Regions from separate parts of the Shewanella glacialimarina genome, predicted to be linked through region 2. Evidence: riboswitches for the same ligand, from Rfam matches in the RefSeq annotation. Region 2 holds a riboswitch; the other holds the start of a gene.
What was found. Region 2 has a riboswitch for thiamine pyrophosphate ahead of thiC (phosphomethylpyrimidine synthase ThiC). Riboswitches for the same ligand answer to the same signal wherever they lie in the genome.

Region 1 (15,332 bases), 370 kb from region 2:
AAATTAGCCAATACCTAAATAAACATATTAGCCTGCACCCGCAATTATTAGATGAACAATGTGAGCAGTTTTGTCTCCAGTTAATGGCAAAAGCACTCAGTGCTGGAAGCAAAGATAATGTCAGTGCGCAGCTGTTGTACATCGACCGTTTGCCCAATCAAGAAATCGATGACGTTTATCAACGGCTGGCCAGCAAACCTTTTCCACCGCCAATGGATATAGGGATGAAACTTGATGGATATCAAGTGACCCATATTATCCATCAGTCGCAACGCAGCCAGGTTTATCGGGTAATAAATAGCGAGGGTAAAGCTTTTTGCATGAAAACCCCTTCGGTTAATTACCTTGATGATGCCGCCTATATTGAGCGATTCATGTTAGAAAGCTGGGTGGGTAATCGCATCAATAATAACTATGTGGTTAAAATAGCCGAACAAAATAGACCCAAATCCGCACTGTACTATTTAACCGAATTTTTAGATGGTGTGAGTTTGTCACAGTGGTTAGTACAGCATAGAAAAGCCTCAGTAGAAGAGGTACTGCGGCTGGTTAAGCAGATGGAACTCGGCATCAGAGCTTTTCATCGACGTGAGACATTACACCAAGATTTAAAGCCAGATAATATCTTTATTACCCGCCAGAGTGGGGTAAAAATAATTGATTTTGGCTCATGCTTTATTAAAGGTATTGCTGAAATTAGCACGCCATTAGTGCGCGATAATATCTTGGGTACTGCAGATTACACAGCACCAGAAGTGATATTGGGTTATCAATCAGATGGCCGAGCAGACTTGTTTTCGTTAGCGGTAATCACCTTTGAAATGCTTGCCGGTGAATTGCCGTTTAAAGGTCAGCTATGCAAATGTCACAAGCGAAATGATTTTTTAAAACTAACTTATGTCAGTGTACATAAATTGAATCCTATGGTGCCAGAATGGATGGATTCGGTCCTCAAAAAAGCCATGAGTATTGAACCCAGCTTTAGACAAGCCGATACCTGTGAATTTATCCATCAACTACATACCCCTCAAATACATAAAATTACCAAAGCTAGGGTACCTTTTATCGAAAAAGATCCACTTAAGTTCTGGCAAATAGTATCAATTATGCTGTTTCTGTCATTACTTGCGTCTTTGTTTAGCAAATTTTTATAGTAATAAAGAGGGGTGAACCTATTTAAGTTAATGATAGCTCTAGCTGTTATTTGTTATTTTTTTAATCTTATTAATAGTTTACGATTTAGTTTGTTGGTTTTTTGATAGCGTTAGATGTTTAAATATAAACAAAAGTGACAACTCTACTCTTTTGGCTAATATTTAATGTAATACTAATTTGTTACTTTAGTGCTTTAGCGTTTCATCTAGACTGATGAAGCAGCACTGTATGTTAATCAGTTTACAAGGAGAGTTAAATAATGTTTAAAGTAGCCAACTGGATGCTGGTGTCTCGCTCGCATTTATTAATGGATTTATTGACAGTACGATGGCCACAAGAGTTTTTAGTTAAATTAACCTGTGCGCAGCCAGGTAACATGGCCGACTTTCTTGCGGTGCAGAAATGCAGTTTAGTTGTTTTTGATCTGTCGACAATAGATTTACAACAAACGTATCAATTACAGCGAGTGATTGAACGGGAGTTAGCTGAAACGAAAACCGTGTTTATCAATTTTCCTAAGCAAGTTGATGCAAGATTTTTAATAAACCCTAAGACCACATTAGGCGTTTTTTATACTGATGCAATGTTAACCACTCTAGGCAAAGGGCTTGAAAGTATTTTAAAAGGCCAAAGTGTTATTCCTGCTGATTTACGTGTTGATTCCGACAATCTAGACAATGAAAATGATATTGATAACCTCACCATTAGAGAGCGTGAAGTATTACAGGCATTATTATCTGGCAATACTAACCTTGATATCGCCAATAAACTATTTGTTAGTGAATCGACTATTAAGACTCATTTGTACCGCGCATTTAGAAAAATTGGGGTATCAAGCCGCGGTCAAGCAATTGCATGGGCTCAAACTCATGTTCATGAGGTGATGGTTTAGGGACCACTTGACTAATGACGGACTTAATTAGCTTAGAAGATATCGCACACAATACGATACCTTCTAGGGCTAAGCTTAAGCACTTTTTTTAATCAGTTCGCGCTAATATTTAAGCGCTAAGTTATTTTGTCTATTGAGATAACCAAAGTTTGACTAAATTTTTATCTTTAATCTTTAGCATCACTGTATCATTTACAGCAGCTTGAATTATTAAGTCACCTTGCATTAATTCATCGCGTCTAAACCAATGCAGTTTAATCGACTCATTAATAGGGTAGTGTTGCAGTTGTTGCTCAAATTGACCATTTACTTGTAAATTATCAGCGGCTATCAATAAGTCGCCAGCACTTAAACCTGCCTGATGAGCTGGACTATCCTGGGTGACGGCAAGTATTTTTAAGCCTAAGCTTTCTGCCTTAACGCGGGCACCAAATCCAATTTTGAAGCCCTTGGCTTTACTGCCGCCAGTATCACTGCTGCCTTCACTGCTTCGCAGGCTCATTTCAACGCCCACTTTAGCGAGTAAATCAGCTAACGGCAGATCATCTGTGTTATAGATAAAGCTGAAAAGGTCATCACAATTACGCTTTAATAATGATTCAACAATGCGTTGATGGCTTTTGTTATCGGTGCCTTTTTCGGTTAAACCGTACTCTTGCCATAAAATGCGCATCACATCGTCCAGGCTTATACTGCCCTGGGTTTCAAGTCTTAAGGTTAAGTCTAACAGTAACGCAAATAGCGCCCCTTTAGTGTAATAACTGACAATAGCATTGGCGGCATTTTCATCTTGTTTATAAAACTTTGTCCACGCATTAAAGCTTGATGAAGCTAAACTTTGTTTAAAGCGGCCTTGACCACGATAAACCCGAGTCATGGTTTCACTTAATAAGGTTAAATAGCTTTCTTGATCTATACAGCCACTGCGATAAGTGATTAAGTCATCAAAGTAAGAGGTAATACCTTCATAAGCCCATAATTGCTCAGTGTAGCTTTCTTGGGATAAATCAAACGGGGTAAACTTTGCCGGCTTGATGCGTTTTACATTCCAGCTATGGAAGTATTCATGACTGCAAAGGGATAAATAGGTGCGATAGCCTGTTTCGACTTCACCTTGTCCACTTTTAGGTAAATCATTGCGTGAACACATTAAGGCAGTAGAGGCTTTATGCTCCAAACCACCAAAGCCGTTATCTAATACTGTGGTCATAAACACATAGCGTTCAAACGGAGCAGGGGTGTCAAAAAAGTGAATTTGGTACTCGCAAATTGCTTTTAAGTCTTGCTTTAAGCGGGCCATATTCGCGCGATGCTTTCCACTTAACACGATATCGTGTGGTACGCCTGCAGCGACAAAAGTATCAATGGTTAAGTCGCCCATTTCAACCGGATGATCAATTAAGTCCTGGTAATTTTCAGCGGTAAACTCGCCAAAACCAAATTGTTCACCCGCTGCGCGTGTCATGCTGGTGGCCACTTTCCATTGGATTAAGTCATTTAATGCTGGTGGCGCTATCGTAACCTGTTGAGGGTGATGCTCTAATCCATTGGCAGCGAGAAAAACTGAGCTACCATTAAAAAAGCCATGATTAGTATCAAGGTGAGCTGTGCGCACCGATAAGTCCCAGGCATAAATTTGATAACGCAAGGTAATCGTGGTTGATTGATTATCCACTTGCCATGTTTGTTTATCGAGTTGCGTAAAGGCAATCGGCGCATCATTTTCATCAAAAAATTGAATGTCGATGATGTTCTTAGCAAAGTCACGGATCATATAACTGCCCGGTAACCAGGCAGGTAAGCTGAATATTTGATGCGGCTGAGCATTATTCAATGTGGCGGTTACGGCAAATAAATGGGCTTTGGGATCGATGGCATGAATGTGATGATGCATAAAAGGTCCAGTCGCTAGAAACGATAATAAACCCATGCTGCCAAAATTGCCGGGTTTACGCAAACGACTACAATGAAAAAGCATCATTAGCGGTTATATTTATTGAAAAATACTATAAACTTAAGCCTATCCACATTTTGTCATTCAACATGGCTATCGCAAAAAGGACAATCAAATGGCTGAAGAAACCATTTTTAGCAAAATTATTCGTCGTGAAATTCCTGCTGATATTCTTTATCAAGACGATTTGGTTACTGCATTTCGTGATATTTCACCGCAAGCACCGACGCATATTTTGATTATTCCTAACCATCTAATTGCGACTGCAAATGATGTTAAAGCATCGGACGAATTAGCCCTAGGTCGGATGATGACTGTCGCGGCCAAGCTTGCCGATGAAGCAGGCATTGCCGAAGATGGTTATCGGTTGATCATGAACTGCAATAAACATGGTGGCCAGGAAGTGTACCATATTCATCTGCATTTATTAGGTGGTAAGCCGCTTGGACCTATGTTGAGCCGCGGCTAATGAAAATTAATTCTGATTTTTTCCCGTTAACGGAAGTGGCAACCCGATTTGTTAATCAATTAGCCCAGTGTCGTCGATTAGGCTTGTCGGTTAAAGAAGCCAGCGAACACCATGTACTTATTGAACTACCTTACAGTCAAGATATTATCGGTTATCCAGATACCGGTGTTATTCATGGCGGCGTGATCACCACATTGATTGATACAACCTGCGGCACTGCGGTAGTGTGTGCAATTTTAAAAAAATATCAAACCTTAGAAATATCACCCACATTAGATCTACGTGTCGATTATATGAAACCGGCTGAGCCGCACAAAGCTGTGTATGCGTTTGCTGAATGTTATCGATTATCCTCTAGCGTAGCCTTTACCCGTGCAATCGCTTATCAGGACAGCATTGATGAGCCTATCGCCCATGCCGTTGGCACCTTTATGCGTATCAGTCCTGAAATGGTCGGCGAAGAGTTTCGCCAGGCATTAATGGGCAATTTACCGGAGGCCAAACATGACTGACTCTAAAACCTTAGCAACTCAAGGCGATACACCAGACACTTCAGCCTCACTGGATGTGAGAGATGTGGTAAAACGTGCGATTGAACTGAATGACTACAGTTATTTACTGGCTAAAGTACCGTATTCACAATTTATTGGTATGTCGGTAGAACGTTTTGGCGACGAAATGGTGTTTAAATTACCTGCTAAGGATGACAATATAGGCAACCCTATATTGCCCGCTATACACGGTGGTGTAATAGCAGGTTTTATGGAAATGTCGGCAATTGTGCAATTAATGGTGTTTATGCAAGCCAAGAAGGTGCCTAAAATTGTCGATTTCTCCATTGACTATTTACGCGCAGGTTTACACCAGGATACCTTTGCAGAATGTAAAATTACTCGCCAGGGACGTAGAGTGGCTAATGTGAGTATTAATTGCTGGCAAACCAATAGAAAGCAGTTAATTGCCACTGCTAGAGCACATTTTTTGATTGAATAAATGAAGAGGCTTTGCAATGAATATCAAAAAGTTAACGGGTTACTTCGTATTATCTGCAAGTTTATTGTTGTCAGCCTGTGCAAATCATACAGCGGGTATTTCAGTTAATTCCCAAGGCGAAGTACGAGTCGATAACAGTACTTTTGGCCGACAAGTGTCAGTGACTAATGTGAATGAGCGCCAGAGCGCAGATTTAATTCAAGCAGCGGCACAAATCAATAGTTTAGTGGCAACAGATTTACGCCTACAGTATAAATTCACCTGGTTTGATGCCACTGGTTTTACCATTGAAGATGAAGCCACTAGCTGGAAATCACTTAAGCTACACGGCAAACAACAAATGCAAGTTAATGCGGTTGCCCCTAATGCCACAGCCACTCGGTTTGAGGTGTATATTCGCCAGGCATTTTCAAATTAACCGATAACTTAGCTAAACCGCAGTTTAGCCTTTAAGATGAGTAAAAATCCACGTTTATCAAGCCAGCATTTGCTGGCTTTATTTTTAGTCAGAAAAAAGTATTAGTTTTGCCTGCTAGCGAGCTAAATTTAAGATATAATCCCCTCCGCCAAGGGGTGTTTTGCTGGTTAAATTTTATATTTAATTGGAAAACTGAGATATCAAATGATGAACCCTTAGAACCTGATCCGGCTAATACCGGCGTAGGAATGGGCCACTTCGATCTCATGGATGTGCACTTCTTTATCGCTACTTGCCGGATCTCAAACTTAATATTTGAGGTCCTATGCTTCCTGTAAAAAATATCTTCCCAGTAAAATCATCACTCGCATTAGCTGTTTTTACGGCACTTTATGCAACCAATGGTCTTGCAGCAACTGAATCTATTGAGCGTATCGCACCTGAATCTGAAAAGATGGAAGTGATTGTCGTAAATGCAGATTTCAGCAATATCAGTCTTGATAAAATGCCTTCAAGTGTCACGGTTATCGATGCCCAGCAATTAGAAGATGAAGGCGCGCAGCATTTTGAAGATGTATTAAACTCTATTGCTAACTTTAACTGGTCGGGTGGTAGCTCACGCCCAAAATACTTCCAAATACGCGGAATTGGCGAACAAGAGCAATATCAAGGCGCGCCCAACTCATCGGTTGGTTTTATTGTTGATGATATCGATTTGTCAGGTCTTGGCATGGTGTCAAGCATGTACGATATGCAACAGGTTGAAGTATTACGTGGTCCACAAGGCACACAATACGGCGCCAATGCATTAGCGGGTTTGATCTATCTTAAAAGTAATGACCCAACAGACACGTTTGAAAATGGCGCTAAAGTCAGTTTAGGTGATGATAATCTGCAAACTTTTTCAGGTTTTAGCTCTGGTCCTATCACGGATTCAGGAAAGCTACTTTATCGAGTGTCGCTTGAAAAGCATGATCAGAATGGTTATAGAAACAACAGCTATTTAGGCCGTGATGATACTAATCAACGTGATGAATTGACCACCCGAGCAAAATTACGTTGGTATGCCACCGATGATGTACAGGCAGACTTAACCTTGTTACACGCCAACTATAACAACGGTTATGATGCATGGACATTGGATAATAATGGTTTTGATACCCTAACGGATCAACCCGGTATTGATAATCAAAAAACCACTGGCGCAGGGCTAAAACTGTCGTTCACAGGGGCTAAATATTTTGAACTAACCTCATTAACCTCATTTGCACAAACTGATCATCAACATGGATACGACGGTGACTGGGCTAATCCTGCTTATTGGAGCAGTAAAACCTGTAATGAATATGATGATAACTGGAATGTCACAGGCTCAGCACCTTGTGTTTACGATTATACCTGGAACAAAAAGGGCGACCGTAACACTGTATCGCAGGAATTTCGCTTCACATCAAACCAGGCAAGCCGTATTTTTAATGACTCAACGGACTGGTTAGTTGGTTTGTACGCTATGAACCTTCAAGAAGACAATGACTTATATTCTGAATATAACACCTGGCCTGATGAAGTGTTGCAATCAAGCTATGATGCGACTAATTTCGCTGTATTTGCGCAACTTGATAGTCATTTAGGCGATGATTACATACTGTCTAGCGGATTACGCCTTGAGCGTCGTGAGAGTGAATACTCTGATACTAATAATGACAACTTCAAACCTTCTGAAGACATGTGGGGCGGCCATATAGCCTTGTCTAAAGCGCTTAATGTTGCACATAACGCTTATGCGAAAGTGGCTCGCGGCTACAAGGCGGGTGGTTTTAACATGACTCTACCTGCAGAGTTGGCTGATAAAAAACAATTCGATACTGAAATTTTATATAACTACGAATTAGGCGTTAAGTCTGTGTGGTTAGCGGGAGCAATTGATACTAACTTTGCGCTTTTCTTTATGGACAGAGAAGATCAACAAGTTGCAGCGTCATTACAAGATCCTGAAAATCCACAACGCTTTGTGTTATTCACTGAAAATGCAGGCAGCTCAAGTAACTACGGCGCCGAACTTGACTTGAATTGGTACGCGACTGAAAATCTGCAAATGTACGGTAGTTTTGGCTGGTTAGAAACAGAATATGGCGATTATAGCTACCAAGATAAAAATGGGACTATTGTTGATTTATCTGGACGCGAATTAGCTCACTCACCCAACTTTACTTACAGCGCTGGTGTGACTTATCTTGCTGACTCCGGTTGGTTTGCCAATATTAATACTAGTGGTAAAAGTGACTTCTATTATTCAGACAGCAATGACTCTCAATCTGACGCTTATAACATAGTCAATACTCGCCTAGGTTATGAAACACCAACCTGGTCGGCCTATTTGTGGGGTCGTAATGTGTTTGATGAAAACTATGGCGTGCGTGGATTCTACTTTGGTAACGAGCCCGATACAGATTGGGCTGATAAGCAATACATTCGTTACGGTGACCCACGTCAAATTGGCGTAACTTTCGACTATAAATTTATGTGATTTTTCGTGAAGCTCATTTGCATCATATGTTGATATTGGACGTTGTTAAATGAGCTCAACCATTGCGGCGGTTTGGTATTTCCAGGCGCCGCAAATACTATTTGAGGTGCAATAATGAAATTAACTGCAGAAATTAGCATGTATCCATTTAATGAAAATTACCTAGACCCTATTAAGTGGTTTATAGGCCGTGTTGACAGCTACAGCAATATTGAGCGAGTAACCAATGCTATGGCAACACAGATATGTGGAGAGTATGGTGATGTTATGTCGATGCTGGCGATTGAAATGCAAGCGGCACATGTTAAGTGGGGCAAGGCGGTATTTGTATGTAAGTTTATTGGTGGTGAACTTAATTTAGCCCACAGTGAGTAATGTTTATGTTTGAATTTAGCCAAACAATAAGCCAGGCCTTCAATGAAATGGGTGTCATGACCGCCTGGGAGGCCGTTGCAGTCATTTTAGCCGTGGTGTACCTGGCATTAGCCATGCGCACCAATATTTGGTGCTGGGCAGCGGCGTTTATCAGCACGGCAATTTATACGGTACTTTTCTGGAAAGTGTCTTTGTTAATGGAGTCAGTGCTTAATATTTATTATATGGCGATGGCTGTATACGGTTATTGGATGTGGATGCAACAGCCGAGTAATAGTCCAGAGCATGCTATTAATGACAGTGGTTCAGCCATTGTCAGTTGGTCGCTTAATACGCATTTCATGTTGATCACTGTGACATCAATAATATCAATTATTGTGGGTTATCTTATGGCAACCTACACCCAGGCATCATTTCCTTATTTAGATTCTGCCACTACCTGCTTTGCAGTAATGACGACTTTTTTAGTGGCCAAAAAGGTGCTTGAAAATTGGTTTTATTGGATTATTATCAATACGCTATCAATTTACTTGTACTTTAGTAAAGGCTTAATGCTGACAACCGCACTGTTTGTACTTTATGTCTTTATGGCTGTGGTGGGATACTTTATGTGGCGCAAAACATGGCTCGCAGAAACAGATTCAAATTCAGAGCCACTATCTCAAAATGGTTGAATTAGAAATATTGGTTGCTCAATCAGCGTTAAACTTACTTCCTAATGACGTGGTCAGCTTGCTGCTCAAGCTTGTACCTGCTAATCAACTGGAAAAACTGGCTAAGTATTGCATCAGCGTTGAACACTTGTCAGGGGGATTGAGTAACCAAAATTATCTGCTTAAATGCCAAATTGAACAGATGCAAAAATCACAAGTGTTAAGAGTGAATCAAGTTGATGCAGTATGGTGCTCTCGTCAAGATGAAGTCGCTAGCTGGCAACAAGCACAGCAGATAGCAATAGCACCTAAATTACACTTTTACAGTGATAATTATGAAATTTATCTCAGTGACTTTATTGTTGAAACTACACCTTGGAATAAGGCATATCACGAGTATGGTGTTAATACTCCTCGCCAGGGTGAGATACTCATAGGTAAATCAAACTCACAACCTGTAGTGCAACTTCTTGCTGTATTAAAAACGCTGTCAACCTTGCCTTTACCTAAAAAAAAGGTGAGTTTACTGCAACAATGGCACGAGTATCGGCAGCAGCTTATAGCCTCTTATCAGCAGGAAACCGCCGAATGGCAACACTATTTCAACCAACTCGACGACCAAAGCGACATGGTTAAGCAGTGGTTTAATGCATTAGAGGAATGTTTAATTGCACCGACTTTTTGCCACAGAGATTTAACCCCCTTTAACCTGCTATTGAACACTCACGGCTATCAAAATAAAGACTTAGCAAGATTAATGTGTATTGATTTTGAATATGCAGCCACCAGTCATCCTCTTTTTGATTTTGCGTCAATTTTGGCAACCCATAGTTTGTCAAAGCAACAAACTGATACTTTGTTACAAGCCTACTTTCAATGGCAAGCAGAAACAGCATCTCCTTCACTAAATAATAATGCCCCCAAATGCGTAGCATATGCGATAAATTGTTATTGGCTATTTTGTGCTATGTGGGCTTTATTGATGGCAAGAGATACCCGCCAAAACTCCTTCCCCTTGTATCATAGATACTTTTCATTAATTGATTTCAGCTATCCTTAAACCAAAATTTAGATAGTAACTAAATCAATATTCGTGGTGTGCATTGCCCAGCCGAGCTGAATTTGGTTTTAAATATCTCTGTGTTGAAATATTTTTGGCTTATACAGGGTCTTATTTAGCCATACCCATTTACATAATATTTCTGACATAGTTAAAGTAATAACAATGTTGTTTAATAAAGGAAGTTGGATGCAAACGTTATTTGTTTTATACCAAAAGATACTTCAAAAACTGTCTCATTTTGATGGTCTGGCCCCACTAGCATTAAGAATTTATCTTGCACCAGTGTTGATGCAAGCTGGATACAATAAATTGGCCCATTTCAAAGATACCGCGGCCTGGTTTGGTAATCCTGATTGGGGCCTTGGTCTGCCTATGCCTGAAGTGATGACCGCTTTGGCGGCTGGAACTGAACTTTTTGGTGGTTTTTTGTTACTCATAGGATTGGCAACAAGACTTATTTCATTACCTTTAATAGTGACAATGGCTGTGGCAGCTTTTGCGGTTCATTGGCAAAATGGCTGGTTAGCTATTGCTGACACTAACTCATGGCTTGCTAATAACAGTGTGTTAGAAGCGGGTGAAAAACTCGCCGCGGCTAAAGCTATTTTACAGCAACATGGTAATTATGAATGGCTAACCAGTTCAGGTAACTTTGTTATTTTGAATAACGGCATTGAGTTTGCTATTACCTATTTACTCATGCTTTTGGTGTTACTGTTTATGGGAGGAGGGCGTTACGTGAGCCTCGACTATTATATTCAGCGCTTTCTGGCTAAAACTGCATAAGCAGTATTCATGGCATTAGTATTAATGACACTAGGCTAATTTTATCCCGATTAAACCCAATGCAAATATCCCACCAAACAGGTGGGATATTTGTTATTATCAGCCTAAGTAAAGCCATCGCTAGGATAAAAACATTGAAAGCATCAGAACTATTATTAACTCGACAGTCTAGCCCAAGATTGACCACTCCAGCGCCAACGACAGAGCAGCTGGACTTCATTCTTAATGCAGCCGCTCGTGTACCTGATCATGGTGGGTTAACGCCATGGGAGTTTATTATTGCCCAAGATGATGGTCTGACTCGCCTTGCTGAGATTTTTGTCAGTGCCGCAAAAAAATCGCAAGCCGATGAAGCTTTTATCGAAAAAGCTGAAAAAATGCCATTTAGAGCGCCATTGGTTATCACTGTGGTGGCAAAAACACAAACTCATTCTAAAGTACCAATTATAGAACAACACATAGCAGCAGGGTGTGCAACAATGGCGATGCAACAGGCTGTCTTTTCTCTAGGTTTAGGGGCTGTGTGGCGTTCGGGAGACTTTGCTTTTGACAGAAACGTACATCAAGATTTAGGCTTGAATGACAATGATCAGATAGTAGGCTTTTTATATATAGGTACGCCAACGGTAACGGCACCAATAAAGTCACTCAAAGAGGGGCGCCAGTTTGCGCGTTCTTTGTAGTGGATACATTCTAGTGCCTGTTATCAAATAGGCACTAGGTATATAACAGTTTTATCTGTGTTGAATGTATGCGTTAAATACTAGCCTATGAGCACATACATTTCGGCGATAAAATTAAATGATATTGTTAAGCCGTTATAACTTCTCAAGCATCAAACTTAATTTAAAAACTTAATGTAAAAACATAACCAAAAACAAGTGAAGCTTTAAAATTTAAGCTTTAGAACTTAAGCTATAAAGATAAGGGCTATAAATAACAGTTATTCAAGAGACTCTAGCGGTAATGAGTTTTGAAACACATAATAACCTAATGGTCCCATCACTAAGCTAATTCCACTCCAAAACCAGCGTTTATTATTGCTTATATGCGCATGCGAGGTAATCGCACGGTAACAAAATAAAACATGTAATAGCATCAGTGTAACAAGCAGTATTGCTAGCGTAATATCCATATTGTCCATGTCATTTTCCTTTGCGTTATGCAATGACTTTTATTAAGCATAATTGTTAATTGTGAACTTGCTGCAAAATAGTTAAAAATCCATCTTAATACTTAGCTTTATTGTGCGGAGTAAGTTAATTTACCTGAAGTTTGCTCTAAATAAAAGAGGCTTAAGTTATTAAAATATAAATTATTTTTTATTATTACTTCGAATTAATACTTAATAACTATTTTATTGTGGTTTTAGTGGAATTGATTTCTTTTTATCTAGCCAAAGTGGGTATTTAATCATCACTTTTTTAAAAAGACCACAGCTAACGAGCGCTGATAACCATTGCTGTACTTTAGTATATTCACAAGACTCAAACCATTTATGATCAACCGCTGCAAACTGTCTAATAAAGGGAAAAATAGCGTAGTCAGCAAATGTTGGACTGTTAGCAAATAAAAATGTTTGTAGATTAAGTTTGTGTTCAAGCTCTTGTACAAATTTTTCAGCTTTATGTCGATAAGCCGATTGACTCATTTGTGGGTGTCTATCAGCATATTTATATTTATCTAACCAGGGTTTGAAGTGGTTATCATTTTTATAAACCAGTGCTTGTTGTTCTTCAGAGCGAATACTTTGAATAACTAATTGATATTGAGTTTCATCTAAATATGGACACGTATCTAGAGTATAATGCGTAATCGCAAATTGGAAAATGTCTAAACTTTCTGCAATGGTGTGCTGTTGATAAGCTAAAACAGGCACAGTTGCTTTTGCTGAAATAGCTAACATTTCAGCAGGCTTATTTTTAAGCTCAATTTCACGCACATCGGGATTAAGTGTACTGAGGTGTAGCCCTATTCTTGCACGCATAGCGTAAGGACAACGACGAAAAGTATACAAATAATTTATCATGCTAACCTGAGTAGGAATCATTAAATAGAGCAATATTCTACCGTAAAAGCTCCAGACTGAGGGGCAAATGACGCAGAAAATACGATTGATGGATTAATAACTGTTTTTTTAGTGTGATTTAGTTATAATTCCGGCCGTTTTTTGGCCTCGACACACAACTTTTTAATCACAATGCACTGGAAATGAAGTTCCAGCTAGCGGAGATCTTATGTCTACTACACCTACACCAGCAGCTACATCAGAATTTGTGGTGTGCGCTCTTTATAAGTTTGTTGCTTTACCTCACTTTGAAACCATCAGACAGCCATTGCTTAATGTCATGGAGCAACATGACGTAAGAGGAACATTGTTGTTAGCCAGTGAAGGCATTAACGGAACGGTAGCCAGCAATAAAGAGGGCATCAATGCTTTACTCACCTGGCTAGACTCACAGCCTGGCTTAGATAATATTGTCACTAAGGTCTCTTTCGATAATGAAATGCCTTTCTATCGCACCAAAGTTAAACTGAAGAAAGAAATTGTTACTATGGGAGTCGAAGGCATCGACCCACGTAAAGTTGTCGGAACCTATGTTAAGCCTAAAGATTGGAATGCACTTATTTCTGATCCTGATGTATTACTCGTTGATACTCGTAACGACTATGAAGTGCAAATTGGTACTTTTGAACATGCGGTTAATCCAGTAACAGAAACATTCCGTGAATTTCCAGCATACGTGAAGCAAAATCTTGATCCTGCTAAGCACAAGAAAGTGGCTATGTTCTGTACCGGTGGCATCCGCTGTGAAAAATCAACCGCCTATTTGAAAGAACAGGGCTTTGAAGAGGTTTATCATCTGGAAGGGGGCATTCTTAAGTATCTTGAAGAAGTTCAGCCAGAAGACAGCTTATGGAAAGGTGAATGTTTTGTTTTTGATAATCGTGTTGCTGTGAATCATGCGTTAGAGAAAGGTCAATATGACCAGTGCAACGCTTGTCGCATGCCTATTACTGAACAAGAAAAACTGTCTGCTGCGTATGAGCAAGGTGTTAGCTGTCCTCATTGTATTGACAAGGTGACAGACGAGCAACGTCAACGTTTTATTGAACGTGAACGCCAGGTACAGCTCGCTACGCAGCGTGGTGAGGTCCATATCGGCAGTGACGTAAATCAAGTCATTGAAAAGCGCAGACAAGACAAAGAAGCATTAAAGAAAGCACAAGAGAAACAAAAGCAAAAGTAGTGATTATCCAAAATCATAAAACAAAAAAGCCTCAGTAAATGAGGCTTTTTTGTTTTAATTAGATAGAAGCCGTTTTGGCGGTTATTCAGACAATAATACAGCCTGTTACCATTTTTTCTTCCGCTGGAATAACATATCTAAATCGTCTTCGTCATCACTCTTCTTCGGTTGCGGAACCGCAGGACCTGAGTTTTTCTGCGCACCCATAATTTCATCTAACAGCTGTTTTGCTTCATCTAATTTTCGGGTTATAAAGGGGTCGTTAGGTGTTTGGGCTTTAATGAGGTGCAATGTAGAAAGGGCTTTAGTCACCATTTGCTTACTCGAACCATATTGCTTCATGTAGCATGCCGCGCGTGCACGGGAAATCATAGACTCCACGTTAATACGTTGCTGTAAGCTGTCAATTCGCATTTCTTCTGCGTTGAACACAGATGGATCAACTTTTCCCTTATTATGCTCGGCACGTAATATAGCTTTAAGCTTTTTTAAGGTTTTTACTAGGTCTAATACTTGTCGATCATTATCAGGTAAGCGAAAGTTCTCAACCGGAGGTACTTGAGGGGTCGAACCAGAAATACTGCTGATTTGGCTGTTTATGTCGCTTAAACGACGCTGATAATCACTCAGTAATTGGCCTGACGCATGCGATATAGATTGTTCGAGTGCATCTTGTATCCGTTTATAAAGGACTAAGATGATATGGCTAGAACAAGATGCCGCTCCTGAGTTAGCTAAAACAGCTTCAGTTTCATCAATAATAGCGCGATGACGAGAGACTTCTAATCTTCGCTCT
Region 2 (15,332 bases):
TTAGCAATAGTCTCGTCTGGTAAGTCTTTACAGATGTTTTTCGGTAATGTGATGTTATGAATTTCCATCATTTTACGGAATTCTTTCACACCTTCTGGGTAAAACTCTTCAAGCACATCAAATGCTAAACAGTTACCAATACCGTGATGGTAGCCTAATACATAGCCTAAACCGTAAGATACAGCGTGACATGCACCCACCTGGCTATAAGCAATGCTCATTCCGCCCATGTAAGATGCCATCATTAGCTTGTCATCTTTTTCTGGATGATCGTCTAGGTAAACTTGGCGGCATAAATCCATCGATTTTTCAGCGAAGGCCTTAGCAAATTCGTTGAGGTATGTCCCTTGTAAAGACTCAACACAGTGAATGAAGCAATCCATACCAGTGTAGAACCATTGATCAGTTGGAACACCTGCGATTAACTCAGAATCCATAATGATTTGATCAAACACAGTGTAGTCAGAATTTAAGCCTAACTTACGCACAGGGCCACACAGTACCGCAGTACGTGATGCTTCAGCGCCGGTACCGGATACTGTAGGAATACCAATGTGGTGAATTGCAGGGTTTTTAATTAAATCCCAACCTTGGTATTCAGATGAGCTACCTGGGTTAGTCAGCATAAGCGATACCGCTTTGGCTAAATCCATTGTAGAGCCGCCGCCTAAACCAACAACACTGACTGGTTGTTTAGTGTTAAACGCTTTAACTTGTGTTGTTAATGCATCAACTTGCACCGTTGTTGGTTCGTCATCTACGTTAACGTAAATGACTAAGTCTTGGCTTTTGTTGGGAACTCGGCCTGCTAATGGTTTTTCTTGATGTACGTCGTCAACCAGAAATACCACAAAATCATCGGCTTCTTTGCGCTCTTGCTCTAATACCACGTCCAATTGCAGGAAGGAGCCACGACCAAAAATCATTTTTGGTACACATTTAAAATTTTTAAAACTCATTACAACACTCTCCAGTTGAGATATTTACTGTAAAAAGTACTATCACCTCAAATGAGGTGATAGAAGATAAGTTATTTAAGCAAAAGCACGTTTGATGTTTTCAATACGCTCTGCAATTTGCTCATCTGTCCAAGACAGTTTAATTAACATCGAAATCGTACGGCTCATAATGGCATCTGATTTTGGTGTTTTAATTTGTGTATAGTCAGGGCGGTCAGCAATTAACATAATTGGTAACGCAGCAGGGGCTTTAAGCTCCTGAATATGTTTCCAATTTTTGAGGTAATGCCAGTTGTTGATATACCAGTAAAAACAACCATCGACCTTGTTTGCCGCAAGTTTCTTGTTTATCTCAATTGTGCGCTCTTCTGTTGGTAAGAAGAAGCTTAAGAAACCTGCTGAGTCACCTTCTGGATCAGGTAGTTCACGGAAAGTCACTTCTGGAATTTGTGCCATCGCATCTTTAATGGTCTTTTTGTTTTTACGTTGAATCGCAATAATTTTGTCTAGCTTACGTAACTGGGCTAAACCCATCGCGGCGTTCATTTCAGATATACGGAAGTTCAATCCCATTATTGGGTGACCTTCAGCGCCCCGGTCACTGCCAACGTGGTCATGGCCATGATCAGAGAACATATGGCTGTGGTTGTAGATATCTGAATTGTTAGTGACAATAGCGCCACCTTCACCACAAGTGATGGTTTTAACTGAGTCAAAAGAGTAACAACCGACATCACCGATAGTGCCTAGTGCTTGACCTTTGTAACTTGCACCTATGGCCTGGCAAGCATCTTCAAGAATAATCAAGTTGTGCTTCTTACAGACGGCTTTGATTTCATCCATTTTTGCCATAGAGCCACACATTTGCACTAGATTTACTGCTTTGGTGCGTGGGGTAATAACGGCCTCAATGCCTTCTGGCGATAAACACAAGGTTTCATCAATTTCAGCAAAAATGGGGATGGCACCAGCCATAAATACCGCTTCTACAGAAGCCACAAAAGTAAACGGCGGTACAATAACTTCATCACCTGCGCCAACACCCGCAGCAGCCATAGCCGTTTGAAGTGCAGCAGTACCACTTGATACAAGATGAGCGTGCTGAACGTTCATCTTCTCACAGAGTAATTGCTCCATGTCGCGAGTTTTCCAGCGATCATTTCGCATATGGTCAAAGTTGTAACGGAAGGTAAAACCGTTCTCCATTACGTCAGCGACTTCCTGCTTTTCTTCTGGACCGAATAATTCAAAACCTGGCATGGAAATTATCTCCTAAAATTCTACGCATCTTTGCGTTTACATAAACCCGCTAATTATAACTAGGTTAGTGGGGAGACTGCGACAGTTATTGAAAAATAATTCATTTTTCTTTATTGCTTAGCTTAGGAGGTTAAATAACATCTTGAAAATATATGCAGGTATTACATCTTGTTATTAAGGCTTATTTCTGATTATACTGCTGCACATCTTGTCGGAGTGCCTTTAAAGGCTGAGACCGTTAATTCGGGATCCGTTGAACCTGATCAGGCTAAAACCTGCGTAGGTAACAAGCATAATAATCTTGTGTGATTATTCATGCGTAAAACTTAAGTGGTTTTACCATATCCACTTAGTTTTACCCGTGTTTACCTCTTTGATTATTGACAGCAATTGAATTTGACCATTATTTGAATTGGGTCAATGACATTGCTCGCTCTCAACACATTTTCCTCCAGACAAGCAACTTTCTCTCATTTTATTCGAGGTTGCTCATGTCAAATTTAACTCGTCGCGAAACCCGTGCTAGCGCACAAGCTTTTATTGATAACTTAAAACCATTACAACACCCCAATTCTGAAAAAATTTATCTGCAAGGTAGCCGCGCTGATTTACACGTAGCCATGCGCCAAATTCATCAAACCGATACCATCTTGGGTGGTGATGACACCAATCCCCTTACAGAGCAAAATCCTCCGTTAAAGGTTTACGATTGTGCTGGTGCGTATTCTGATCCCAATGCTGAAATTAATGTGCGCTTGGGTTTAGCCAAGCTTCGTCAAACTTGGATTGAAGAGCGTGACGATACCGAAGCACTTGATGGTGCTAGCTCTCATTTTACCCAACAACGTTTAGCTGACGATGGTTTGGACCATCTACGCTTTGATGCGCTAGTGCCACCGCGCCGCGCTAAAGTGGGTAAGCGAGTGACGCAAATGCATTATGCTCGCCAAGGAATTATTACCCCAGAAATGGAATACATTGCCATTCGCGAGAATATGGCAAGGCAAGAGGTTAGCGATCCTGTGCTAACAAAAAAAGCTAAGGGTGAAGCTTTTGGTGCTGTGATTGGTGAGTTAATCACTCCTGAATTTGTCCGCAGTGAAGTGGCAAGAGGACGCGCTATTATTCCGCTTAATATTAATCATCCAGAGTCAGAGCCTATGATTATTGGGCGTAACTTTTTGGTTAAAGTGAACGCCAATATTGGTAACTCAGCGGTGACATCATCGATTGAAGAAGAAGTTGAGAAGTTGGTGTGGTCGACACGTTGGGGCGCTGACACGGTAATGGATTTATCGACTGGCAGATATATTCACGAAACCCGCGAATGGATAATTCGTAATTCACCTGTTCCTATTGGCACAGTCCCTATTTATCAAGCGCTAGAGAAAGTAAACGGCGTGGCAGAAGATCTTAATTGGGAAGTATTTAGAGATACCTTGATTGAACAAGCCGAGCAGGGCGTAGATTACTTTACCATTCATGCTGGCGTGTTATTACGCTATGTCCCTATGACGGCAAAACGCTTAACCGGCATGGTGTCTCGTGGTGGGTCGATAATGGCAAAATGGTGTTTAAGTCATCATAAAGAAAGCTTTTTGTATGAGCACTTTCGAGATATTTGTGAGATTTGTGCCGCCTATGATGTGTCCTTGTCACTCGGTGATGGTATGCGTCCAGGCTCGATTGCCGATGCCAATGATGAGGCGCAATTTGCCGAATTAGAAACCTTAGGCGAGCTGGTTAAAATTGCCTGGGAATATGATGTACAAACCATTATTGAAGGCCCTGGCCATGTGCCAATGCAGTTGATTAAAATCAATATGGAAAAACAACTAGAACTTTGTGATGAGGCGCCATTTTATACCTTAGGGCCACAAACAACGGACATTGCACCGGGTTATGATCATTTTACCTCTGGCATAGGTGCGGCCATGATGGCCTGGTATGGCGTCGCTATGCTGTGTTATGTCACACCCAAGGAGCATTTAGGTTTACCGAATAAAGAAGATGTCAAACAAGGGCTAATTGCTTACAAGATAGCAGCGCATGCAGCTGATGTCGCCAAAGGACATCCTGGGGCACAGGTACGTGATAACGCATTATCAAAGGCCCGTTTTGAATTTCGCTGGGAAGATCAATACAACCTAGGGCTTGATCCTGACACAGCCAGAGCCTATCACGATGAGTCATTGCCGCAGGAGTCGGCCAAAGTCGCCCATTTTTGCTCCATGTGTGGGCCTAAATTTTGCTCGATGAAAATTACTCAAGACGTGCGTGAATATGCCGCCAACCTTGAAAAACAAGCGCTGCAAAATGTTGAAGTGATTTCGCCGGCTGATTATCAGTCTTATCAAGCACAAGGTGATCTGCTGCCTAGTCAGTCAAAAGACACAATAGCTGCAAAAATGGCACAAAAGTCAGCGGAATTTAAAGCGACAGGCTCAAATCTGTATCATCAAAAATCGGTGGCAGAGGTTGCTGAGTAATGGCGCCAGTAATTCAATCTGTCCAATCAGCAGTTAAAAAGTCAGCAGGGCTTAAGCCGATAGTGTGGACTATTGCAGGATCAGACAGTGGTGGCGGAGCCGGTATTCAAGCCGACTTAGCCACTATTGCTGACTTGCAATGCCATGGTTGCAGTGTCATCACCACGCTTACAGCCCAAAACTCAGTACAGGTGAGTTTAGTTGAGGCTGTGTCAGAAAAAATGTTACTGGCACAGCTCAATACGTTAGTCACCGACATGCCGCCTAAAGCGATTAAAATCGGTTTGCTTGCCAATCAGCATCAGCTTAATCAGCTGGCTAATTGGTTGCGAAATTTTAGCACTAGTACTAATAACGAGCTCGATGGTAGGGCAAGCATAGCGGTTATCCTTGACCCTGTAATGGTCGCAAGCAGTGGTGATAAGCTTAACCAGCACAGGCTAGATTTTAGTCCATTTAAAGGAGTGATTAATATGATCACCCCAAACCAGATGGAGTTAATCAGCCTTGTTGAAGCGATAAACACTAACGTGACAGATGATAGTGGCGGTCAGCATAAGTTAACTGATACTCAAAATATGACGCTTGATTGCATGGTTAATATGGCCAAGCGGGTGAGTGATTATTTTGAGTGTGCTGTTGTCGCCAAAGGTGGCGATGCGCCATGGCAAACTGATAAAGCCCATGATGTCTATATTTGCCATCATGTTGAAGGTGGCAGCGCCGAGCATAATAACAGCGTGTTTATATTAAGCTCAGATCGCGTGGATACGGTTAACAACCATGGCAGTGGCTGCACCTTGTCATCTGCAATGGCCAGTTTTATCGCACAGGATTTTGTGCAGCACGATGCCATAGTATTAGCTAAAGCCTATGTCACTAACGGTCTTAAACACAGTATTAAGCTTGGTCAAGGGCCTGGATGTTTAGCCAGAACCGGTTGGCCAACATCGCTTGAGTTAATGCCACATATTTTACAGTTAGCTGTAGATGTTAAAGCTACCGATACAGCGCCAAAGGAGGTTGCTTTAGCGGTAAAACCATCCCTTGGAATTGATCAACAAGTTAATAACTCGCTATTAAGAACAGCTACTATTAATTTCACAAAACTGTCGACACCACTAGGTATTTATCCTGTGGTGTCATCGGTAGATATGTTAGAGAAGCTATTGAAAGCGGGCTGTAAAACAGTGCAACTGCGGATTAAGCAAGATGTGGAAGATATGCAAGTAGTGTCCTATGACAAGGTGCACAGTTTTGTTGATGAACAGCACAAAGCGATGTGGTTAGCAAAATACGGTTCAGGGCAGTTAAGTTCAGAACCGAAAGCCTCAGCGCCTATTGCCGCTAAATACCTTTTAGATCAACACCAGTCAGAACAACAGCAGTTAGAACAACAGCAGTTAGAACAACAAATACAACGTGCTATTCAGCTCGGTCGAGACTTTAATGCCCAATTGTTTATTAATGACCACTGGCAACTTGCACTTAAGCACGGTGCATTTGGGGTACATTTAGGTCAAGAAGATGCCTTAGTTGCAGATTTATCGGCCCTTGCAGCAAATAATATCGCGCTTGGGTTATCTAGCCATAGTTACTTTGAAATACTACTCGCGACTCAGTTAAAACTATCCTATATCGCCCTAGGGCATATATTCGCCACCACAACTAAACAGATGCCATCCAAGCCACAGGGGTTAACAAAACTAGCCTGTTATGTGTCGTTACTAAATGGTCATTATCCCACCGTTGCTATTGGGGGAATTGATGGTGATTGCTTAAAAGAGGTTGCCGAAACTGGTGTAGATGATGTTGCAGTGGTGCGGGCAATAACTCAGGCCAAAGATGCGGCTGTTGCCTATAAAAACTTGAGTCAGCAATGGCAACAGTTAACCGAGTCGTCATTTCAAACAGAACCAACACAGCAAACGGGATCTAGTTCTCAAACTAGATCGACTCCGCCTAATCGACAAACCCAATACCAAGATAGTGATATTACCGCTAGCCAAACGCATTTGGAGGGCATATGAAAACTAGCTTAAATGATCATGAATACATTCAGTACTCCAAACAAATGCTACTAACTGATGTGTCAGAAAAAGGCCAGTTAGCTTTGATGAATGCCACCGCTATTATCGTCGGCGTTGGAGGTTTAGGGCAGCTGGTGGCGCAATACTTAGCCGCATCTGGGGTGAGTATAATTCATCTTATTGATGGTGATGATGTCGAGTTGTCTAACCTGCCTCGGCAAATATTGTTTAATGCTAATGATATAGGGAGTAATAAAGCCAGTATTGCTATGAAAAAATTACATCAAAGGAATGTGGTTTGTGATTTAAGCGCCCATCAGGTGTTTATTAATCCTGGTAACTATCAGGCATTATTTGACAGCCTTGTACCCAAATCTTCATTAGCTAGCGGCCTTTCATCAGCCGTATTGTTTGATTGCTGCGACAATTTTACTACCCGGCAATTAGTTAATCGGATCGCGATTGAATATAAAATGCCGCTGATAAGTGCATCAATTTCTGCTGATCAAGGCCAATGGTTCGTCTATTTACCTCAGTCAAATTCATCTGAGACGCAAGCATTAAGCATTAACTCTCACGGTTGTTATCACTGTGTTTATCCGTCCGACAGTATTTTAAGCCAAAATTGTAGCCAAGCAGGGGTGTTAGGCCCAGCAGTTGGGGTTATGGCATCGATGCAGGCGTTAGCAGGTATGAACCAGATGATTGGCCGGCCAATAGAGTACGGGGTCTTACATCGTTTTGATGCTAAAAGGCTGTCTTGGTCAAAAGCCAAAATGAATATTGATAAGCATTGCCATGTTTGCCAGTAACGTATCTGTCAGTGATGGCAAAAGTGGATGACCTAAATGATGAGCAAGGTTGTTGAACACTAACAGTAACAAACACAATAGTTAAGGTGCAGTGATGATTGAAATCAACATCAATGGAGAACTACAGCGTCTTCAGCCCAATACCTCATTAGCCCAAGTGCTAGTGCTAAAACAGATAGAGCCTAGAAGTGTCGCGCTGGTGGTTAATCAGCAAATCATTCCACGCAGCGAGTGGCATCAATATCAATGCCAAGCTAATGATCAACTTGAATTTTTTTCCGCCGTAGCGGGAGGGTAATATGTTAACGATAGCCGATCATCAATTTGAATCCCGCTTATTCACTGGTACAGGTAAGTTTGCTAATTCGGCCACTATGTTGGCCTCTATCGAAGCGTCAAAGTCACAGTTAGTGACGCTAGCGATGAAGCGAATCGATTTTAAAAACGGCTTAGATGATTTACTGAGTCCGTTACAGCAATTAGGGGTAAAACTACTGCCTAATACCGCAGGGGCCAGAAATGCTAAAGAAGCCATTTTTGCCGCCGAACTAGCCTTTGAAATGTTAGGCACTAAATGGATTAAGCTAGAAATTCATCCTGATCCAAAATACTTAATGCCCGATCCAATAGAGACATTAATCGCTGCCCAAACGCTATGTGAGAGAGGCTTTATTGTATTGCCCTATATCCATGCTGATCCTGTGTTATGTCGTCGTTTAGAAGAAGTTGGCTGCGCTGCAGTTATGCCACTGGGAAGCCCTATTGGCAGTAATCAAGGCTTAGCCACCGAAGCTTTTTTAAAAATAATTATTGAGCAATCAAGCGTGCCAGTGATTGTTGATGCCGGTATCGGTGCACCTTCACAGGCATGCCGTGCAATGGAGATGGGAGCTGATGCTGTGTTAGTCAATACTGCCATTGCCAGCAGCGCTAATCCTGTTTTAATGGCCGATTGTTTTAAAAAAGCAGTCCAAAGTGGTCGACAAGCTTATCAAGCAGGCCTGGGTGTAGTTAGTGCTAATGCCCATAATACCAGTCCGTTAACGGGGTTTTTAACCTCGAGTATGGTGGGCTAATGCGCTACTCAGAAACATTTAGCCAGCTCAACATTGATGATTTATCAATGAAGCTGTATGCCAGTTCAGCTGCTGATGTTGAGCGAGCATTGCAACATGCTAGTGGCAATCTAAACAGTTTAATGGCGCTGTTATCGCCTGCTGCACAGCCGTATATTGAGCAAATGGCACAGGAGTCGGCTCGTTTAACTCGACAGCGTTTTGGGGCTAACTTAGGGTTGTACTTACCCTTATATTTGTCAAATTTGTGCGCCAATGAATGTGATTACTGTGGTTTTACCATGAGTAATAAAATCAAACGTAAAACCTTAAATGATGATGAGATTTTAGCTGAAGTGGACATCATTAAATCCCGTGGATTTGACTCTGTTTTGTTAGTTTCCGGTGAACATGAAACTAAAGTTGGTATTGAATATTTTGCTCATGTTTTACCACAAATAAAGCAACATTTTAGTTATGTGGCAATGGAAGTACAGCCGCTTGAAACAGATGAATACCGTCGTCTCGTTTCCCAAGGGTTAGATGCTGTAATGGTTTATCAAGAAACCTATCGGGCGCACACTTATGCAAAACATCATACCCGCGGTAAAAAACAAGATTTTAATTATCGTCTCGATACTCCTGACAGGGTCGCTAAGTCTGGGGTGGATAAAATCGGATTAGGGGTGCTGTTAGGGTTAGATGACTGGCGTATAGATGCGTTATTAATGGGGTATCATCTTGATTATCTTGAGCGACAATATTGGCGAACCCGCTACAGTATTTCACTGCCAAGGTTACGGCCATGCACCGGCGGAATTGAACCTAAAGTCGTGTTAACCGATATAGGCTTAGTGCAAATGATTTGTGCATTTAGACTGTTTAATCATCAGCTTGATATTAGTTTGTCTACCCGTGAAACCCCTGAATTTAGAGATAACATATTGCCACTTGGGATCACCAATATCAGTGCGGGCAGTTCAACCCAACCAGGGGGTTATCAGCAGCCAAATAGTCAGTTGGATCAGTTTGAAATAAGCGACCAGCGCAATGTTGGACAGGTGATAGCAGCCATGCAACAAAAGGGCTTTAATCCAGTGTTTAAAGATTGGGAAAATAGCTGGATAAAATGATAATCGAAACGGTTAAATACTGTACATTTTAGCCAGTATGAGCGATACTGAGTTAAGTTTTATTGGTTATCAGAGGACGTATTATGCAAATTCAATCCGCGTATTCATCGGGCGTTCAAGGTTTACAAAATTCTCAACAAGGTCTGGCGCAGGCAACTACCGCAGTTGCAGCTCCCGATCCTAAGCCGACAGCACCTGCGGCTCAACAGGATACGGTAACATTAAGTAGCCAAGCTGTTGAACAGTCAGATAAAACCAGTGCATTAGTCTCTGCCGTTGAATCAGAACAGCAAGGCGAAGCTTCAGTTAAAGTGATAGAAGCCGCTACCGAAACGGTTGGCAGCATTATCAATATTGAGGCCTAATGAGTTAAGTGAGCGGTGAGCGTTTAATGAATCTTTAGCGCCACAGCACCACTTATCTCACTTGTGATGAAAAATGGACATTCGTCAATCAAGCTTACCAAGCAATAATTTTCAACCTGCGACGAGTCAATCTAAGCAGGTTGACGTTGTTTCTGCTTCAAACCTAGCTTCAGCAAATTTAGCTTCAATAAGTTCGGTATCAACCATTCCGTCTTCAAGTGCGGCTTCAAGCACAAGTTTAGCGGCCAATGTGGCACTTACAACAGCTAAGCCAATTGCTAAATCAACCGTTACCCCAACGGCAGCAGCTGTTAGCCAAAATGTATCGCCTGTGGTATCTCCCGCTGCCGTCAAAACAGCAAGTTTTGCTACTGTATCGCCGATCAACACCAGTAGCGCTGCAGCTAATCAAAACCCGAGTGTTACCCCAACTAACAGTCCCAGCACTATTTCATCTAATGGGTTTAATTTGCGCACTGGTGCAAGTCATATTGCGGCTATTAATCCTGCACAAATAGCTAAACCTGAAGTGAGTCAAACAAGTGCTGTTAGTGTTGATGCAATACAAGCAGTCAATATTTTTGCCACAGCAGAACCTAGCGAAACAGAGCCTAGTGAAACAGAACCGACTAATACCAAAACCGATTATCAGCAGTTGTTTCAACAGCAAACACAAACCGAGCCTAATGTAGACGTTGAAAAAGAGCGCATTAATCCTTTTGAAGATAAAACACCACCAAGTAAGGCGAATACCGGGCTTAGTCAAAGTGCTGTTAGTCAGAGCGCGGTTGATCAGGATACCGATAATCGTCAGCAAGACGCTCAAGTAAACGGTCAAGCAGAACAAGCTTCAACATCAGAACAAGCCATTGCTGCTGAGCAACAAAAACAGCAGCAACAAGCGCAAGAACAACAGCAACAGCAGGCTAGTGATCAAGTTGAGCAGCAGCAACAAAAAATTGTCCAAGCCGAACAACAAATAATCAGTGAATTATCAAGGCGTGATATTGAGGTAAAAACCCACGAACAAGCCCACAAAGCCGTGGGTGGAATGTTTGCGCAAAGTCCTTCTTTTTCTTATGAAAAAGGCCCCGATGGTAAACGTTATGCGGTTGATGGTGAAGTTCAAATTGATGTGGGTGCTGTCTCTGGCGATCCACAAGCGACATTTAATAAAATGCAAAAGGTATATGCCGCTGCAATGGCGCCTAATCAGCCATCTAGTGCCGATATTCGTGTCGCAGCTGAAGCGGTACAAAAAATGAATCAAGCTAAAGCTGAAATGGCTGAATTGCGTCAGGAAAAAATTATTCCCGCTGAAGATATTCAGCATATCAATGAATTAGCTAATACCTACAAGCAGGCTGATGCTCAACAAAATGGATTTCAGCAGTCACAGTTAGCGCCTTTCACATTGGCTGAAAACAATACAGCAACAGCAGATGCAAAAAGTCGATTTAGTCAAAAGATGGCTGAGTCACAAGATACGCGAACACCTCAAGTACCACTAGCAACTTTAGCTTACCTACAAAATCAAGCGGCTCCCAACACATACTCAACCAATTCATTTATGTATGATAAATCTGATCAGGCGTTAGCTTTTTCAGTATAAGGCTGACTGGTTTCGATTTCGTGCTGCAATAAAATTAAACTTTCTAGTAAACGACATGCTGGGCCTTGTCGGTCTCTATTCGGCACAACTAAATTTAAGGTTATTCTGCGCTGATAACTGCCATGCAGTTTCAGTTTGTGTAACTTACCTTGCTTCACATCATTTTCAACCAAAAAGTTGGGTATCCAACAAAATCCTAGCTGGCGGCCTAGAATAACTTTGGCTTCATGAAAATTTGATACAGTAATACGCTGCTCTGCTTTTAACCAACCAATATCATTGATTGAGTTTGACCCAGTATCTTTAATCACTATCTGCAAATGCTGCGCAAGCTGCTTTTCATCTTCAATACTGTCTAACTGAGCCAATGGATGGTTAGGATGACACACTAATTCAAAATCACATTCACATAATGGTTGTGCTAAATGGGCACGCGGTGGAGTGGCACAAATGGCAATATTAACCATTTGCTGGTTAATTAAGTCATGGGTGCCGGATATTACTGAATCAAGCACTGTCACTCGGGTACCGCGGCTGAGGGGAATAAATGCTTCAAGTGCATCGACTAACTTTTCAGTAGGATAAATGATCTCTTTGGCTATGGTGATACTGGGCTCCCACCCCTGGCCAAGGTTGGTGGCAAGCTGTTCAAGTTCATCTACTGACTGTGTCAGATGGCGAGATCGGCGCAGTAGTACTTCACCTTGCTCGGTAAGATAGGCTTTGCGGCCTTTGACTTCTAATAACTGAATGCCTAACTGATGCTGTAATTTTGCTACTGCATGATTTAGTGATGACTGGCTTTTATTGAGTTGTTCGGCCGCCTGTGAATAGCCACCATGATCAACCACAGCTTGTAAAATTCGCCATTGCTCTAGGGTTGATTTAGCACGATTCATATAAAAGCCTTTATTTTCAAGTTCAGGTAGTTGGATGGGGTTAACCAATATTCAGATAGTAGCATTTTGCAGGGGAAAGCATAGTCGCAAGGGCGCTTTTAAGATCTGTTATGGGTATGGCATCACTTTATCGTTATGCTTTAGTTGTACAATTTTTGCGTAGAATGGCTTGTTAGTGCCTAATGTTAAAATTGAGCTAAGCCCCAAGCAAAGGTAAATGTTTGATACTTTTGTATTGCAGTGACAGCGTTATGCAGTGTTGAATCACTTTAGTTGGAAGCGGAAAATTAACCTTTAATACTATGGCTCTATTCCCCTGATATTGAATAACATCTGGATACAGCTCTCTAAATGTATCAACCAGTTTAGTGTTGCAGTTGAAAAAAATAAAATACTGCTCGGGGTATTTAGGTTTCCAGTCAATTCTTATCGGGCTACCATTTTTAACCGCGTAACTCGGTTCACCCCATTTCAGCGTTTCTTCAACTTCGCCTAAATGATGTTGACTGGCAATATCTAAAATAAGCTGCCGCAGATGAACTAATAACGGCTTTATCTTTTCAGGGTAGCTTTCAAATTTGTGTTGAACTTCCATTTTCATGATCCGACACTCCCTTTAAATAATGATTGTTATGACTAATTTGACAGAAGCTGTAATTACGAAGGTAAGATGTTTATAAAATAACCTGACTTCACTGTTAGCATCTTATCGTCTGTTGAACCAAAGTAAACGTATGGTAATCATCATGATCACTTTCAAACTGGCGTAGAGCCCACATGGATGTGCTTGCGGCGTGTAGCAGAAGTGTTTGCACATAGGCTACTTCCAGTATTTGAAATAAGAACTAAACGATTAGCAACCTAACAGATATGAACTAGCAAAATAAAAAAACGCCCGTGACATAAGTCGCGGGCGTTTAGGCATTGTTAAAGTTCAAATCAAGAATCAAGAATCAAGAATCCAGATAGCAGATTACTGGTAGCTGCTGGCGTGTACGTTACGCACTGCGCGTCCCGATGGGTCGATAATGCCGCGCAAACTTTCATCCCAAGCCAGTGCTTCTGGGGTAGAGCAGGCAACTGATTTGCCACCTGGTACGGTTTCAGCTGCACTTGGTAACGGGTAGAACTCTTCAAAGAAACAACGGTAAAAATAAGCTTCTTTGGTTTCTGGTGTGTTGTAAGGGAAACGGAATTTTGCGTTTGCCAATTGCACATCATCAACATGTTTACCCGCATGTTCTTTCAAGCCATCAATCCAAGAGTAGCCTACGCCATCACTGAACTGTTCTTTTTGGCGCCACGCGACTTCTTTTGGCAGTTTGTGTTCAAATGCCTGACGCAGAATGTGTTTCTCGATACGACCATCTTTAGACATTTTCGCTTCTGGATTGATGCGCATTGCCACATCCATAAACTCTTTATCTAAGAAAGGCACGCGGGCTTCAAGTCCCCAGGCGGCCATCGCTTTGTTGGCGCGAAGACAATCAAACAAATGCAGTTTATCTAACTTACGCACTAATTCTTCGTGGAATGCCTGCGCGTTAGGGGCTTTATGGAAGTATAAGTAACCACCAAATAATTCATCAGCACCTTCACCAGACAACACCATTTTAATACCCATGGCTTTAATTTTTCGTGCCATTAGATACATAGGCGTCGCTGAGCGAATTGTGGTGACATCGTATGTTTCTAAGTGATAAATCACTTCTTTAATAGCATCTAACCCTTCTTGGAATGTATACACAATCGGGTGATGAATGGTGCCAATGGCATCGGCCACTTTTTGCGCTGCGACTAAATCGGGTGATTCCGCTAAGCCAACCGCAAATGAGTGAAGCTGTGGCCACCAGGCGCCAGTTTCACCATCGTTTTCAATACGATGTTTTGCATAGGTTTGGGTAATCGCTGACACAACCGATGAATCTAAGCCACCAGATAACAATACGCCGTAAGGTACGTCTGACATTAATTGACGTTTAACCGCCGCTTCTAAGGCCTCACGTAACTCATCAATACTGGCTGGGTTATCTTTTACCGCATCATATTCCATCCAGTCACGGACATAATATTGCGTTGGTTGACCATCGGCTGAATATAAGTACTGGCCTGGTAAAAACTCTGCCACGGTTTTACACACAGGCATAAGTGCTTTCATTTCTGAGGCTATGTAGAAGTTACCCGCAGTATCAAAGCCAGTGTAAAGCGGGATAATACCCATGTGATCACGGCCGATTAAATAAGTTTGCTTGGCTTTGTCATACAAGACAAACGCAAAGATGCCGTTAAGTTTATCTAAAAAGTCACAACCGTATTCCTGGTATAAAGATAAAATCACTTCACAGTCAGAGTTGGTTTGGTATTGATATTTATCACCTAAATCAGCTTTAAGTTGCTTGTGGTTATAAATTTCACCATTGACGGCTAATATGATGTTGCCATCCTGGCTAATAAGCGGCTGGGCACCATGGTCAACATCAACAATCGCTAAACGCTCGTGGGCAAGAATCGCATGTTCATCTGCATAAATGCCTGACCAGTCCGGGCCACGGTGACGTAACAGCTTTGACATTTCAAGTGCCACTTGGCGAAGTTCACTTGCATCTGATTTGATATCTAAAATTGAGAATATTGAACACATAATACGACTCCAACAACATTATTTAATCTTTATCTGTTTGGTACTTTGACAGCATTTTATTCACTAGCCAAGTCTTA

Region 1: another riboswitch for thiamine pyrophosphate. It lies ahead of FJ709_RS06780 (TonB-dependent receptor); the one in region 2 lies ahead of thiC (phosphomethylpyrimidine synthase ThiC).

Annotation. Positions count from the first base shown of each region.
Region 1 is NZ_CP041216.1:1,565,235-1,580,566, forward strand. It holds gene FJ709_RS06745 (bifunctional protein-serine/threonine kinase/phosphatase) at 1-1,154, shown strand, start outside; gene FJ709_RS06750 (LuxR C-terminal-related transcriptional regulator) at 1,415-2,047, shown strand; gene FJ709_RS06755 (M61 family metallopeptidase) at 2,178-3,941, opposite strand; gene hinT (purine nucleoside phosphoramidase) at 4,117-4,470, shown strand; gene FJ709_RS06765 (PaaI family thioesterase) at 4,470-4,982, shown strand; gene FJ709_RS06770 (PaaI family thioesterase) at 4,975-5,463, shown strand; gene FJ709_RS06775 (YcfL family protein) at 5,486-5,881, shown strand; TPP riboswitch at 6,023-6,147, shown strand; gene FJ709_RS06780 (TonB-dependent receptor) at 6,207-8,408, shown strand; gene FJ709_RS06785 (hypothetical protein) at 8,523-8,783, shown strand; gene pnuC (nicotinamide riboside transporter PnuC) at 8,789-9,457, shown strand; gene FJ709_RS06795 (phosphotransferase) at 9,450-10,496, shown strand; gene FJ709_RS06800 (HvfX family Cu-binding RiPP maturation protein) at 10,686-11,285, shown strand; gene FJ709_RS06805 (NAD(P)H nitroreductase) at 11,420-11,968, shown strand; gene FJ709_RS06810 (hypothetical protein) at 12,229-12,429, opposite strand; gene FJ709_RS06815 (glutathione S-transferase) at 12,643-13,314, opposite strand; gene trhO (oxygen-dependent tRNA uridine(34) hydroxylase TrhO) at 13,523-14,536, shown strand; gene FJ709_RS06825 (hypothetical protein) at 14,642-15,332, opposite strand, start outside.
Region 2 is NZ_CP041216.1:1,936,776-1,952,107, forward strand. It holds gene kdnB (3-deoxy-alpha-D-manno-octulosonate 8-oxidase KdnB) at 1-959, opposite strand, end outside; gene kdnA (8-amino-3,8-dideoxy-alpha-D-manno-octulosonate transaminase KdnA) at 1,035-2,219, opposite strand; TPP riboswitch at 2,422-2,522, shown strand; gene thiC (phosphomethylpyrimidine synthase ThiC) at 2,711-4,708, shown strand; gene FJ709_RS08375 (bifunctional hydroxymethylpyrimidine kinase/phosphomethylpyrimidine kinase) at 4,708-6,738, shown strand; gene FJ709_RS08380 (HesA/MoeB/ThiF family protein) at 6,735-7,550, shown strand; gene thiS (sulfur carrier protein ThiS) at 7,645-7,848, shown strand; gene FJ709_RS08390 (thiazole synthase) at 7,850-8,626, shown strand; gene thiH (2-iminoacetate synthase ThiH) at 8,626-9,738, shown strand; gene FJ709_RS08400 (chemotaxis protein) at 9,822-10,103, shown strand; gene FJ709_RS08405 (putative metalloprotease CJM1_0395 family protein) at 10,177-11,715, shown strand; gene FJ709_RS08410 (LysR family transcriptional regulator) at 11,691-12,614, opposite strand; gene FJ709_RS08415 (DUF1801 domain-containing protein) at 12,811-13,215, opposite strand; gene asnB (asparagine synthase B) at 13,588-15,255, opposite strand.